DNA from 3 places in the Modestobacter sp. NPDC049651 genome. Region 3 is predicted to be linked to each of the others. Evidence: riboswitches for the same ligand, from Rfam matches in the RefSeq annotation. Region 3 holds a riboswitch; each other region holds the start of a gene.

Region 1 (3,974 bases), on a different contig from region 3:
CCGGGAGCTGGTGGACGGCGGTGCGGTCGACGCCCTGCGCATCGACCACCCCGACGGCCTGGCCGACCCGAAGGGCTACCTCGAGCGGCTCGCGGCGGCCACCGGCGACCGGTGGACGGTCGTGGAGAAGATCCTCGAGCCCGGCGAGGAGCTGCCCGAGGGCTGGCAGACGGCCGGGACGACGGGCTACGACGCGCTGACCGAGGTGGACGACGTCCTGGTCGACCCCGCCGGTGAGGCGGCGCTGACCGAGCTGGACACCGAGCTCGCCGGCGGTCCGGTCGACTACGCGCAGCTGGTGCACGACTGCAAGCGCGAGGTCACCGACGGGATGCTCGGGTCCGAGGTGGCGCGGCTGCAGCGGATCGTCGGCGAGCTGCAGGGCGTGCCGGCCGAGCAGGTCCGGGAGGGCCTGGCCGAGCTGCTGGCGTCGTTCCCGGTCTACCGCAGCTACCTGCCCGACGGCCGCTCGTACCTGGACGAGACGGTCACCGCGGTGAAGGAGCGGCGGCCGGACCTCACCGCAGCGGTCGAGGCGCTGCACCCGCTGCTCGGCCAGGCCGGCTCGGAGCTGGCCACCCGGTTCGAGCAGACCTCGGGGCCGGTGATGGCCAAGGGCGTCGAGGACAGCGCCTACTACCGCTGGGCGCGGTTCGTGGCGCTCAACGAGGTGGGCGGCGACCCGGCGCGGTTCGGCTCGACGGTGGCGGAGTTCCACGAGGCGCAGCAGCGCCGCGCGGAGCGCCGTCCGGAGTCGATGACGACGCTGTCGACGCACGACACCAAGCGCAGCGAGGACGTGCGCGCCCGGCTGGCCGTGCTCGCCGAGCTGCCGACCGAGTGGGCGACGCTGGTGCGCGGCTGGGTCGACCGGCACCCGCTGGCCGACCGGTCGCTGGCGCACCTGGTGTGGCAGAACCTGGTGGGCGCCTGGCCGCTGTCGCGGGAGCGCGCGCACGCGTACGTGGAGAAGGCGGCGCGCGAGGCGGGCACCTCGACCACCTGGACCAACCCGGTGCAGGAGTTCGAGGACCAGCTGCACGCGCTGGTGGACGCCGCGTACGACGACCCCACCACGCACGCGGAGATCGAGGAGTTCGTCGCCCGGATCGCGCCGTTCGGGTGGTCGAACTCGCTGGCGCAGAAGCTGCTGCAGCTGACGATGCCCGGCGTCCCGGACGTCTACCAGGGCACCGAGCTGTGGGACTTCTCGCTGGTCGACCCGGACAACCGCCGCCCGGTCGACTACGACCGGCGCCGGGAGCTGCTCACGCGGCTCGACGGCGGCTGGGTGCCGCCGGTCGACGAGACGGGCGCGGCGAAGTTGCTGGTCGTCTCCCGCACGCTGCGGCACCGGCGGGACCACCCGGAGGCGTTCGCCGGCTACACGCCGGTCGAGGCCACCGGGACGGCGGCCGACTCTGTCGTGGCGTTCGACCGGGGCGGGGTGGTGACCGTCGCGACCCGCCGTCCGGTGCACGTGTCCGCGGGCGGTTGGGGTGACACCGCGATCGCGCTGCCGACCGGCGCGTGGCGCGACCTGCTCACCGGCACGCGGGTGGTCGCGGACGCGGACGGCGTCCGGACCGCCGAGCTGCTGGACCGGTTGCCGGTGGCGCTGCTCGTGCGCGCCTGACCTGACGCCCGCCGGATCCGAGGGGCGGCTGCCGACGACGGCAGCCGCCCCTCGGTCGTCCGTCCCCCCTGGTCGTCCGTCCCCCCGGGCGGTAGCGCACCGGAGGTCCTTGAATCGTCATGTCGACTCGTCGACACAGCGTCACGTCACATCGACGCACTGCCGAACTGGGGTCGGCGTGTCACAAGAAGGTCACGCCGACGCGCCGTCGTACTGCGACACACCGTTCGACCGTTGGCACTTCCTCACCTAGCGTTCCCCTCGCGTTCGGGCCTTCCTGGCCGAGCGCGGCGCCGGACCGCCAAACCCCGTCCACCGGCGACCTCAACCAGACCCTTTCCGGACGGGGGCGGGGGACCCACTTCCGACGCGCCGCCCAGCTGCGCCGCGCGTCTACGGGGTGAAGCCGCAGATCTGCGGCCGGGCACCGATCGCCCGAACCCGACAGCTCACCTCGCCGGCGGTGATCGGAGGAACCCACGCATGTCCAAGCACTCTGCGCCTCGTCACGCCCGCGCCCGTCGCGTCCTCCGCGGCGGCGCGGTCACCGTCGGGGCCGCCGCGGTCGGCCTCGGTGCCACCATCGGCGTCGGCACGACCGCGGCCTCGGCCGCTGAGCACGACTGGTCGGGTGTCGCCCAGTGCGAGTCCGGCGGCAACTGGAGCATCAACACCGGCAACGGGTACTACGGCGGTCTGCAGTTCTCGCAGAGCACCTGGGCCGGTTACGGCGGCACCGCGTACGCGGCGCGCGCCGACCTGGCCTCGCCGGCCCAGCAGATCGCGGTCGCCGAGAAGGTCCTGGCCGGCCAGGGCATCGGCGCCTGGCCCGTCTGCGGCAAGAAGCTGACCGGTGGCACCACCGCCGCGGCCGCTGCCGCCCCCGCGCCGAAGGCCGCCCCGGCCCCGGCTCCGGCCCCGAAGGCCGCGCCCGCCCCCCAGGCGGCGCCGGCTCCGAAGGCCGCCCCGGTCCAGGAGCGGCAGCCGGCCGCCAGCCGCGCCACCCGCCAGGCCCCGGCCGCTGCGGCGACCGGCAGCTACACGGTCCAGTCGGGTGACACCCTGGGCAAGATCGCTGCCAAGAACGGCACCTCGTGGCAGTCGCTCTACGCCAAGAACCGCGGCGTCGTCAGCAACCCCAACCTGATCTACGTGGGTCAGCTGCTCGCGGTCTGACCGCACCGCACGACCACCGGAACGGCCGGGCACCTGAGCACAGGGTGCCCGGCCGTTCGGCGTCCCAGGGTTGGCGGCCCGCCGGGCGGGCATGATCGGTCCGCTCCCCAGCCCGGTTCCGCTCATCCGACCCACCCCACCGCCCACGGAGGTCCTCCCCATGCCCGAGCCCGTCGAGTTCTCCGTCTGGGCCCCGTTGCCCGAGCGGGTCCGCCTGCAACTCGACGGGCAGGTGCACGACATGGAGCGGGACGACGAGGGCTGGTGGCGGGTCACCGTGCCGGCCGAGCCGGAGAGCGACTACGGCTTCCTGCTCGACGACAACGAGACGCCGCGGCCCGACCCGCGCTCGCGGCGCCAGCCGGACGGCGTCCACGGCCTGTCGCGGCGGTTCGACCCGTCGGCGTACGCGTGCAACGACCGCCCGTGGACCGGCCGGCCGCTGGCCGGCGGCGTCGTCTACGAGCTGCACATCGGCACGTTCACGCCCGAGGGCACGCTGGACGCCGCCATCGACCGGCTCGGGCACCTGGTCGACCTGGGCGTCGACTTCGTGGAGCTGCTGCCGGTCAACGCGTTCAACGGCACGCACAACTGGGGCTACGACGGCGTCGGGTGGTACGCCGTCCAGGAGACCTACGGCGGGCCGGCGGCCTACCAGCGGTTCGTCGACGCCTGCCACCAGCGCGGCCTCGGCGTCCTCCAGGACGTCGTCTACAACCACCTCGGGCCGTCGGGGAACTACCTGCCGGAGTTCTTCCCGATCTTCGCCGAGGGCGGGGCGAACACCTGGGGCAACTCGATCAACCTGTCGGGCCCGGACTCCGACGAGGTGCGCCGCTACATCCTGGACAACGTGCAGATGTGGCTGCGCGACATGCACGTCGACGGGCTGCGGCTGGACGCCGTCCACGCGCTGGTCGACGAGCGCGCGACGCACGTGCTCGAGGAGATGGCGATCGAGGTCGAGAAGCTGTCCGTGGCGCTCGGCCGGCCGCTGACGCTGATTGCCGAGAGCGACCTCAACGACCCCCGGCTGGTCACCCCGCGGGTGGCCGGCGGCACCGGCATCGACGCGCAGTGGAGCGACGACTTCCACCACTCGCTGCACACGCAGCTGACCGGCGAGGGGCAGGGCTACTACTCCGACTTCGCCGACGCC
Region 2 (3,974 bases), on a different contig from region 3:
CACCCGGGCGCGGCGGGAGGTCGTCGTGGTCGCGTCGTTCCCGCCGGCGCTGCTCGCCGGCGGCGCCACGTCGGCCGCCGGGGTGCGCCGGCTGCGCGCGCTGCTGGACGTGGCCACCGGGGCGCGGCCGCCGCAGCCGGCCGCGGACCGGCGGCCCGACGCGCACCGCGAGGACGTCGCCGCCGGGCTGCGCGGCCGCGGCCTGGCTGTGCGCACCGACGTCGGGACGTCGGACTTCCGGGTGGACCTCGCCGTGGGGGTCCCGGGTGCGCCCCCGGTGCTGGCGGTGCTGCTCGACGGCCCCGCGTGGGCGGCGCGGGAGACGGTGACCGACCGCGACCTGGTGCCGGCGGAGGCGCTGGCCGCGCGGTGGCCGGCAGTCCAGCGGGTCTGGCTGCCCGGCTGGCTGGCCGACCGGGAGGCCGTGCTCGACCGGTTGGTGGAGGCGGTCCGGTCGGCGCCGGGCCCCGCCGTCCCGGAGCCCGTCGAGGAACCGGTCGCGGAACCGGCCGACGACGAGCTGGACGACGACGACCTCGACGACACCGACGACCTCGACGACCTCGACGACCTCGACGACGAGGACCTCGGCGAACCGGTGCGCACCACGGCGCTGCCGGTGCTCGCCCCCGCCGTGCTGCCCGGCGAGCAGCCGTTCCAGCCGTGGACCCCGCGGCCGGCCGGTGACCCCCGCCTGCTGCACCAGCTCGCCAACCCGGAGGCCGCGCGGGCGGTGCGCCGCACGATGCTGGCCGGCATCGCCGCCGAGGGCCCGGTGCACCGGGTGCGGCTGGCCCGGCTGACCGCCGCGGCGTTCGGGGTGGCCCGGCTGAGCGAGGCGCGCACCGAGGACGTGCTGGCGCTGCTGCCCGAGCCCGGTGCCGAGTACCGCTGGCCGGCGGGGCTGGACCCGGCGTCCTGGGCGGGCTTCCGCCGGCAGTCCGACCACGCCGACCGGCCCCTGGAGCACGTGCCGCCGGAGGAGGTGGCCAACGCGATGGTGGCGCTGTGCCGGGCCCGGGCCGGGCTGACCCGCGAGGAGCTGTTCGACGAGACGCTGGCCGTCTTCGGCCACCGCCGGCACCACCCGGTGCTCATCCCGTACCTGGAGGCCGCGCTGTCGGCGCTGGTGCGCGCCGACCGGGTCACCCGCGCCGGAGGGCTGATCGTCGCGACCGGCTGACCCGCCCGGTCAGCGGGGAGCGGCGGCCCCGGCGGCCAGGTCGACCGGCACCCCGGGCGGCCGGAGGCGGCCCGGAGGGCGCTCGCCTCCCCTGCCGGGCGCCGGCGGTCGGTGGCTGCCGTCGCGCGGGCTCACGGGTTCGCCGACCCCAGCCACTTCGCCCGCCGGTTCCGGGAGGCGTACGGGCTGAGCCCGCGGGACTGGCAGCGCGCCCGCTGACACGCGGGCCGGGCTGCTCACGGTGTGCAGGGACGCGCGCAGGCCCCGGGAATTCGTCCGGCGCAGTCGTCCGCGGCCGTCTTCCGCAGTGTTCTCCACCCCTTCCGGAACCGCGCAGTTCACCGACGGCGAGTCCCGAGCACCCGGGCGCGCCGACCACACGGGGTCACCAGCCGTGACGTGCTGTCCCCCTGCGGAGCGCTGCGCCCGCTCATAGGTTCAGCGCGCCCGCCGGGTCCTCGTCGCCGATGGCGACCCCCGCCGGGCACGCCGAACGGGCCCGCCCCCGCCAGGGGCGGGCCGGACCGGGGACCCACCGCACGTCTGGGGTGAAGCGGCCACCGCGCCGCCGGGCGAGTTCCCGCCCGAACCCGTCAGCTCACCCGGTAGGCGGTCGAGAACGAGGAGAACCGTCGTCGATGACGACTGCACGCACGTCCATCCTGCCCCGCTCCCGCCGCGCCGCCGTGGCGGTGCTCGTCGGAGCCGGGGTGGCGCTCACCCCGCTGCCGGCCTTCGCCTCCAGCTCCGGCGGCGGCGGGGTCGCCGCAGCACCCGCTCCCGCGCCCAACGGCGCCGCCCAGAAGGCGGTCGACACCGCGCTCGCCCAGCAGGGTGACCCCTACGTGTGGGCCGCGGCCGGCCCGGACGCCTTCGACTGCTCCGGGCTCACCCAGTACGCCTACGCGGCGGCCGGGGTGAAGCTGCCGCACTCGTCCCTGTCCCAGTCCAAGCTGGGCACGCCGGTGTCGCGGGCCGACCTGCGGCCCGGTGACCTGGTGTTCTTCTACAGCCCGGTGAGCCATGTCGGGATGTACATCGGCAACGGCCAGATGGTGCACGCACCGACCAGCGGCAGCGTCGTCAAGGTGGTCAGCCTCGACGCGATGGGCAGCTTCACCACCGCCCGACGGCTGACCTGACCGCGTCCGGCGCCGCGCGACCGGATCGGGTGCAGCGGATCGTCACCCACCGGTCGCGGAGCGTCGGGAACACGGGGCCGGACGACGGCGCCGGCGCGCGGCTCGCGCGCCGGTGCCGGCACCCGGCTCTAGCGTCAGGCCCAGTCGGACGGCAGGGGGTGGCCGGTGGCGGACGCGACGCACTTCGGTCCGTACGAGCTGCGCGGCCTCCTCGGCCGGGGCGGCATGGGCGAGGTGCACCTGGCCCACGACGAGCAGCACGAGCGGGACGTCGCGCTGAAGCTGCTGCCCGAGGGCCTGGCCGCCGACCCGGCGTTCACCGCACGCTTCGCGGCGGAGTGCCACGCGGTCGCGCAGCTGACCGAGCCGCACGTCATCCCGGTGCACCGGTTCGGCGAGGTCGACGGCCGGCCGTTCATCGACATGCGGCTGGTCGACGGCTCCGACCTGGCCCGGCTGCTCGCCCGGGACGGCGCGCTGCCGGCGGCCCGGGCGGTCGCGCTGGTCGAGCAGGCGGCCCACGCGCTGGACGCCGCGCACGCCGCCGGGGTGCTGCACCGGGACGTGAAGCCGTCGAACCTGCTGGTCGCGCCGCACGACTTCGTCTACCTGGTCGACTTCGGGCTGGCCGAGGCGATCGGCGCGGCGTCGCCGGTCGAGCGGACGACCGTCGGGACGCCGCACTACCTGGCGCCGGAGCGGGTGCTCGACGGCGCCGAGCCGGACGCGCGGTCGGACGTCTACTCGCTGGCCTGCGTGCTGTTCGAGTGCCTCACCGGGGGGCCGCCGTTCCCGCTGGACACCAGCGACGCGGTGGTGCGGGCGCACCTCAGCGAACGGGCGCCGCGGGTCACTTCGCTGCGGCCCGAACTGCCCGCCGACCTCGACTCGGTGCTGGCGCGCGGCATGGCGAAGGTGCCGTCGGCGCGGTACGCCAGCGCCGGTGCGCTCGCGGCCGCCGCCCGGGCCGCGGTGCACGGCGACGCCGTGCTCCCGGTCGCCGCCGCGGAGGAACCGGCGGACGTCGGCTTGGACACGTTGCTGGGCGCCCGCCGCCCGGGGCTGACCGGCGGGGTCGTGACCCGTCCGGTGCGCCGGCCCGGGGTGGGGGGCCGCGGGGTGCGGGCGGTGCTCACCGTGGGCGCGGGTGCGGTGCTGCTGCTCGGCGGGGCGGTGCTGGGCGGGACCGTGCTCCGGCCGGTCACCCCGTCGGCCGCGGAGGTGGACGGCGTCGCGGACCCGACAGCGCGGCCGGCGGCGACCACGACGGTGTCCGCCACGCCGACACCGACGCCGATGCCGGTGCCCGTGACGCCCAGCCCGGCCGCGGCGTCGGTGCCGGCGACCGAGGAGCCGCAGGAGGCAGCCGCACCGCGGACCAGCCGGGCACCGGTCCCGCGGCGGACCGCGGCCCCGCCCCCGGCGCCCGCGCCGAGCACCCCGCCGCCGAGCGAGCAGCCGCCGGCGAGCAGCCCGCCGCCGGAGCCGCCCCCGGCGACCAGCGAGGTGCCCAGCGAGCCGGCGCCCCCGCCGGTCGTGGAGCCGCCGCCGCCGACGGTCAGCGTGCCGGTGCCGCCGCCGGTGACCGAGCCGGCACCACCGACGACGACCGCTCCGGCTCCACCGACCTCGGCGGCGCCGGCACCGCC
Region 3 (3,974 bases):
CTGGTGGAGCGGGCCGGGCTGCGCGGCGCCTGGGTGGCGACGGCGGCGGCGACCGCGGCGGGGACGGGACTGCTGGCGTGGCGGCCGGGGAGCGTGGTGGTCGCCGCGGTGGCGCTGGCGGTGTTCGGCTGCGGGTTCGTGGCGCTGAGCGGGGTGCTGATCAGCTGGGGCACCGCCCTGGCGCCGGAGGCGGCCGCGCAGACGACCGCGGCGCTGTTCGTCGCGCTGACCGTGGGGCAGGCGGCCGGCGCGCTGCTGCTGGGCGCGCTGGCCGACGCCGCCGGGAGCGTGCCGGCGTTCGTGGTCGCGGCCGGGTTGGTGCTGGCGGCTGCGCCGGCCGCCCCGCGCCGGGTGCCCACCGGCCCGCCCCCGGTGGCCGCCGGACCCCGCTGAACAACACCGGCCCGCACGGACGGACGACCCCCCGCCCGCAGGTGCGGGCAGGGGGTCGCTCGAGCGGGCCGGCGGGGGGTCAGCCCGCGTAGTTCACGTGCACGTGGTCCATGTGGTTGGCGGTCGGGCTGCCCCGGTCCTCCATCTGCTTCCACGCACCGGTCGGCGACGTCAGGATCTTCTGCTGGTAGATGACGTAGTCGACGCCGAGCTCGTCCCAGTGGTCGACCTGGTACTGGACGATCGCCTTGCCGAGGGCGGTGTCGGACATGACCATGTAGTCGATCGCCAGGCCCGACGGGTGACCGTGCGGGTCGACGGCGCTGGCCCGCGTGCCGCCCAGGGTGATGGCGCCGGCGCCGGGCACGTTGCTGACCACCGCGTCGGCCGCCGCCTGCGCCGCCGGCTTCACCGGGCCGGCGCTGTTGGTGATCTTCGCGGTCGTGGTGGCCGCGGTGCCGGTGGTGACGGCGACCGTGGTGATCGTGGCGGTCGTGCTGCCGGCCGAGTTGCCGACGGTGCCCACTGTGCTGGCCGGCGCGGCGGTGCCGGTCAGCGAGAGGTGCTCGCCCGGGAAGATGCGGTTCGGGTCGCTGCCGATGGTGGCCTCGTTGCGCTGGTAGAGCGCCTGCCAGGTGGTGCCGTGGGCGGAGGCGATCCTGGCCAGCGTGTCGCCCCGGGCGACGGTGTAGTCGCCACCCTGCGGAGCCGCCGCCGGGGCCGGAGCCGCGGCCGCGGGAGCCGCGGGCGCCGTCGTGCCCGACTGCGCGGCGGCCGCGGCGGTGCCCCCGGTCAGCTTCTTGCCGCAGGTGGGCCAGGCGCCGATGCCCTGCCCGGCGAGGACCTTCTCCGCGATCTGGATCTGCTGCGCCGGGGTGGCCAGGTCGGCCCGCGGCGCCAGCGCGGTGCCACCGAAGGCGGCCCAGGTCGACTGGCTGAACTGGAGGCCGCCGTAGTAGCCGTTGCCGGTGTTGATGTCCCAGTCGCCGCCGGACTCGCACTGGGCGACACCGGTCCAGTCGTGGGTGGTGACGCTGGACGGGGTGGACGCCTGGGCGGTGCTGCTCAGGACGCCGATGCCGACGACGGTGGCGCCGGCGGCGAGGGGGGCGCGAGCGACGACCTTCTTGGTGCGGACGTAGCGCGGCGCGCGGTGCTTTGCCATGAGTCGTTGATCTCCGATCACCGCCGGCGAGGTGAGCTGTCGGGTTCGGGCGATCGGCGCCCGGCCGCGCGCGGCGGCTTCACCCCAAGACGCACTGGGTGCGCCGGGAACCTGGGTCCCCCACCCCTGTCCTGGACTGTTGCGGAAAGGCCACCGGTGGACAGGGTTGGGCGGACCGGCGCCGCGCTCTCCGTGTACGAGCGCACACGAAAAGCTACGGGCCACCTTGGCAGTAGTCGTCGTGACCTGGGTCACGTCTGCGCCCCCGACACCTGTTCGCGCAGGTCGCCGGTTCCTGGTGTCGCGCCCGTCACATCGGCTCTCGACGACATGCCGAACCGCAGTGCGCAGATTGCTCGGCACGGCGCAACCACCCGCGTCTGCGCTTGCACCCGACGTCTCACGGCGGGTCTCCCGCCGCCGCCCTGCCACGGCGGCGACCGGGCCGCACCAACGGACGGCGACCTGGGGCGGGTGGCACACCCGCCGGTCCGGCGCGGAACGCGCCTCGAGGGGCAGGGACCCCCTCCTCAGGTCGGAGCTGCGACTTGCGACGGGCAACAAGTCCCGACTCCCGGGCCGTTCACGCCGCCCGGGAGCGCCGCGAAGGTGAGCCCGGATCAGCCAGACAACGCACAGGCGGGGCTCACCCGTCGCACACCTCCGCGCCCGCGAGGAAGCGGGCGTGGCCAGTGCCGGAAGAGGAGGCCACCATGCACCACTCGGAGAGGCCGGGAGCGCGTGCCGCGATGGGACGCAGGCTCTCGGTGCTCAGCGTGCTCGCGCTGCTGCTCGCGGTCCTGCCCGCGGGCGTCGCGTCCGCACACTGGCGCGGCGGGCACACCTGGGTCGTCGAGCCCGGGCAGTCGATCCAGGCGGCGGTCGACCAGGCCCGCAGCGGCGACACCATCCAGCTGCTCGAGGGGACCTACGAGAACCAGGCCGTGTGCATCAACGGCAAGGGCCTGACCATCACGGGCGCCGGGGCCGACAAGACCCGGATCACCTGGCCCGACTGGACGGTCGTCGAGGACCAGGCGCCGGCCCCGGCGGCGGGCAACGCCTGCTGGACGGAGTGGGCGCGGCACGATCCCGAGAGCACCGACACCGCCGAGGGTGACGCGCTGCAGCAGAGCCTCTCCGACGACGTCTCGGCGCTGTTCTTCTTCAACCCGGACAGCCCGGTCACCGTGACCGGCCTGCAGACGGTCAACCACCCGGCGAACGGCATCGTCGTGGAGACCGCCCGCGACGTCCAGGTCTCCCACACGAAGGGCGTCGCGCACGACCGGTACGGGATCCTGGTCAGCAACACGACCAACAGCCGGATCACCGACAACGTCGAGCAGGGCCTCGACCGCGGCATCCAGCAGGAGGGCACCAGCGGCAGCAGCGGGACCGCCGGGATCTCGGTGTCGGACTCCCCCACGGCGAACTCCTACGTCGCCCGCAACTCGTCCGACGGCTGGAACCTGGGCATCTTCGTCCGCGAGTCGCGGACGGGGAAGCTGGTCGGCAACACCGTGACCAACAACTGCGTCGGCATCAACATGTTCGACGACGGCAACACCGAGGTCCCGGTGGTCGCGCCCTCGACGATCCCGGCCGGCGACTGGCGGGTCGTGGGCAACACGGTCCGTGACAACCACCGGTTCTGCCTGGCCGGCATCGGCCAGGTGGAGGGCCAGCTGGCGGTCTCCGGCACCGGCGTGGCCGTGGTGAACATGGACTCGGTGCTGATCAAGGGCAACACGATCACCGACAACGGTCCGACGCCGCCGGCCCGGACGCTGGACTTCCCGGCCGCCGGGCTGCTCCTGCTCACCCTGCCGCTGTTCAACACCGACCAGCCGAACGCCGCTGGTCCGGTGGAGAACGTCTCGGTCGTCAAGAACACCATCGACGGCAACACCACCTCGGTGGACACCGACGGGCCTGGGCCCGCCGAGCCGTTCTTCGCGCCGCTGGACGTCCTGGTCGGCTTCCCGCCGGGGACCGTGTTCACCGACGCGGACGGCAACGTGGTCCCGACCCCGGTGCCCGGTCCGGGCATCAACTTCTCCGGCAACTCCTGCGGGGTCGCCCTGCTCGGTGAGGGTGTCTCCGGGATCGACATCGGCTGCGGCGGTGCGTGAGCCGCTCCGGCACTGAACGACCGCTCCACCCGGGGGCCCTCTCGATCCGTCGAGAGGGCCCTCGGCCTGTCCGCCGCCGGCCGTCCGGTCGGCACCGGCCGTCAGTTGATGATCTCGCCCCGCTGGTCCGCCCGGAGCGCGGACAGCCGGTCCCGCCAGGTCTGCAGCGCCTCCGGCGTCAACCGGGTCCAGTCGGTCACCTCGCGGACGACCCGGAGCGGTGCGGCGCTGCGGTAGGACCTGGTGGGGTTGCCGGGGAACTTCTTGTCGGTCACGTTCGG

The links. A riboswitch is a leader RNA that binds a small molecule or an ion and turns the genes downstream of it on or off. The one in region 3 is predicted to bind cyclic di-AMP.
Region 1: another riboswitch for cyclic di-AMP. It lies ahead of AB0J00_RS21850 (transglycosylase family protein); the one in region 3 lies ahead of AB0J00_RS19375 (transglycosylase family protein).
Region 2: another riboswitch for cyclic di-AMP. It lies ahead of AB0J00_RS02925 (C40 family peptidase); the one in region 3 lies ahead of AB0J00_RS19375 (transglycosylase family protein).

The regions. Positions count from the first base shown of each region.
Region 1 is NZ_JBFAOG010000029.1:5,609-9,582, forward strand. Features, by position in the region: gene treY (malto-oligosyltrehalose synthase) at 1-1,636, shown strand, start outside; cyclic di-AMP (ydaO/yuaA leader) riboswitch at 1,958-2,114, shown strand; gene AB0J00_RS21850 (transglycosylase family protein) at 2,120-2,812, shown strand; gene treZ (malto-oligosyltrehalose trehalohydrolase) at 2,973-3,974, shown strand, end outside.
Region 2 is NZ_JBFAOG010000001.1:583,968-587,941, forward strand. Features, by position in the region: gene AB0J00_RS02915 (DUF4011 domain-containing protein) at 1-1,183, shown strand, start outside; partial or broken gene AB0J00_RS02920 (helix-turn-helix domain-containing protein) at 1,259-1,402, shown strand; cyclic di-AMP (ydaO/yuaA leader) riboswitch at 1,707-1,790, shown strand; gene AB0J00_RS02925 (C40 family peptidase) at 1,822-2,325, shown strand; gene AB0J00_RS02930 (serine/threonine-protein kinase) at 2,491-3,974, shown strand, end outside.
Region 3 is NZ_JBFAOG010000018.1:66,419-70,392, reverse strand. Features, by position in the region: gene AB0J00_RS19380 (MFS transporter) at 1-393, shown strand, start outside; gene AB0J00_RS19375 (transglycosylase family protein) at 473-1,558, opposite strand; cyclic di-AMP (ydaO/yuaA leader) riboswitch at 1,565-1,712, opposite strand; gene AB0J00_RS19370 (NosD domain-containing protein) at 2,308-3,693, shown strand; gene arr (NAD(+)--rifampin ADP-ribosyltransferase) at 3,795-3,974, opposite strand, start outside.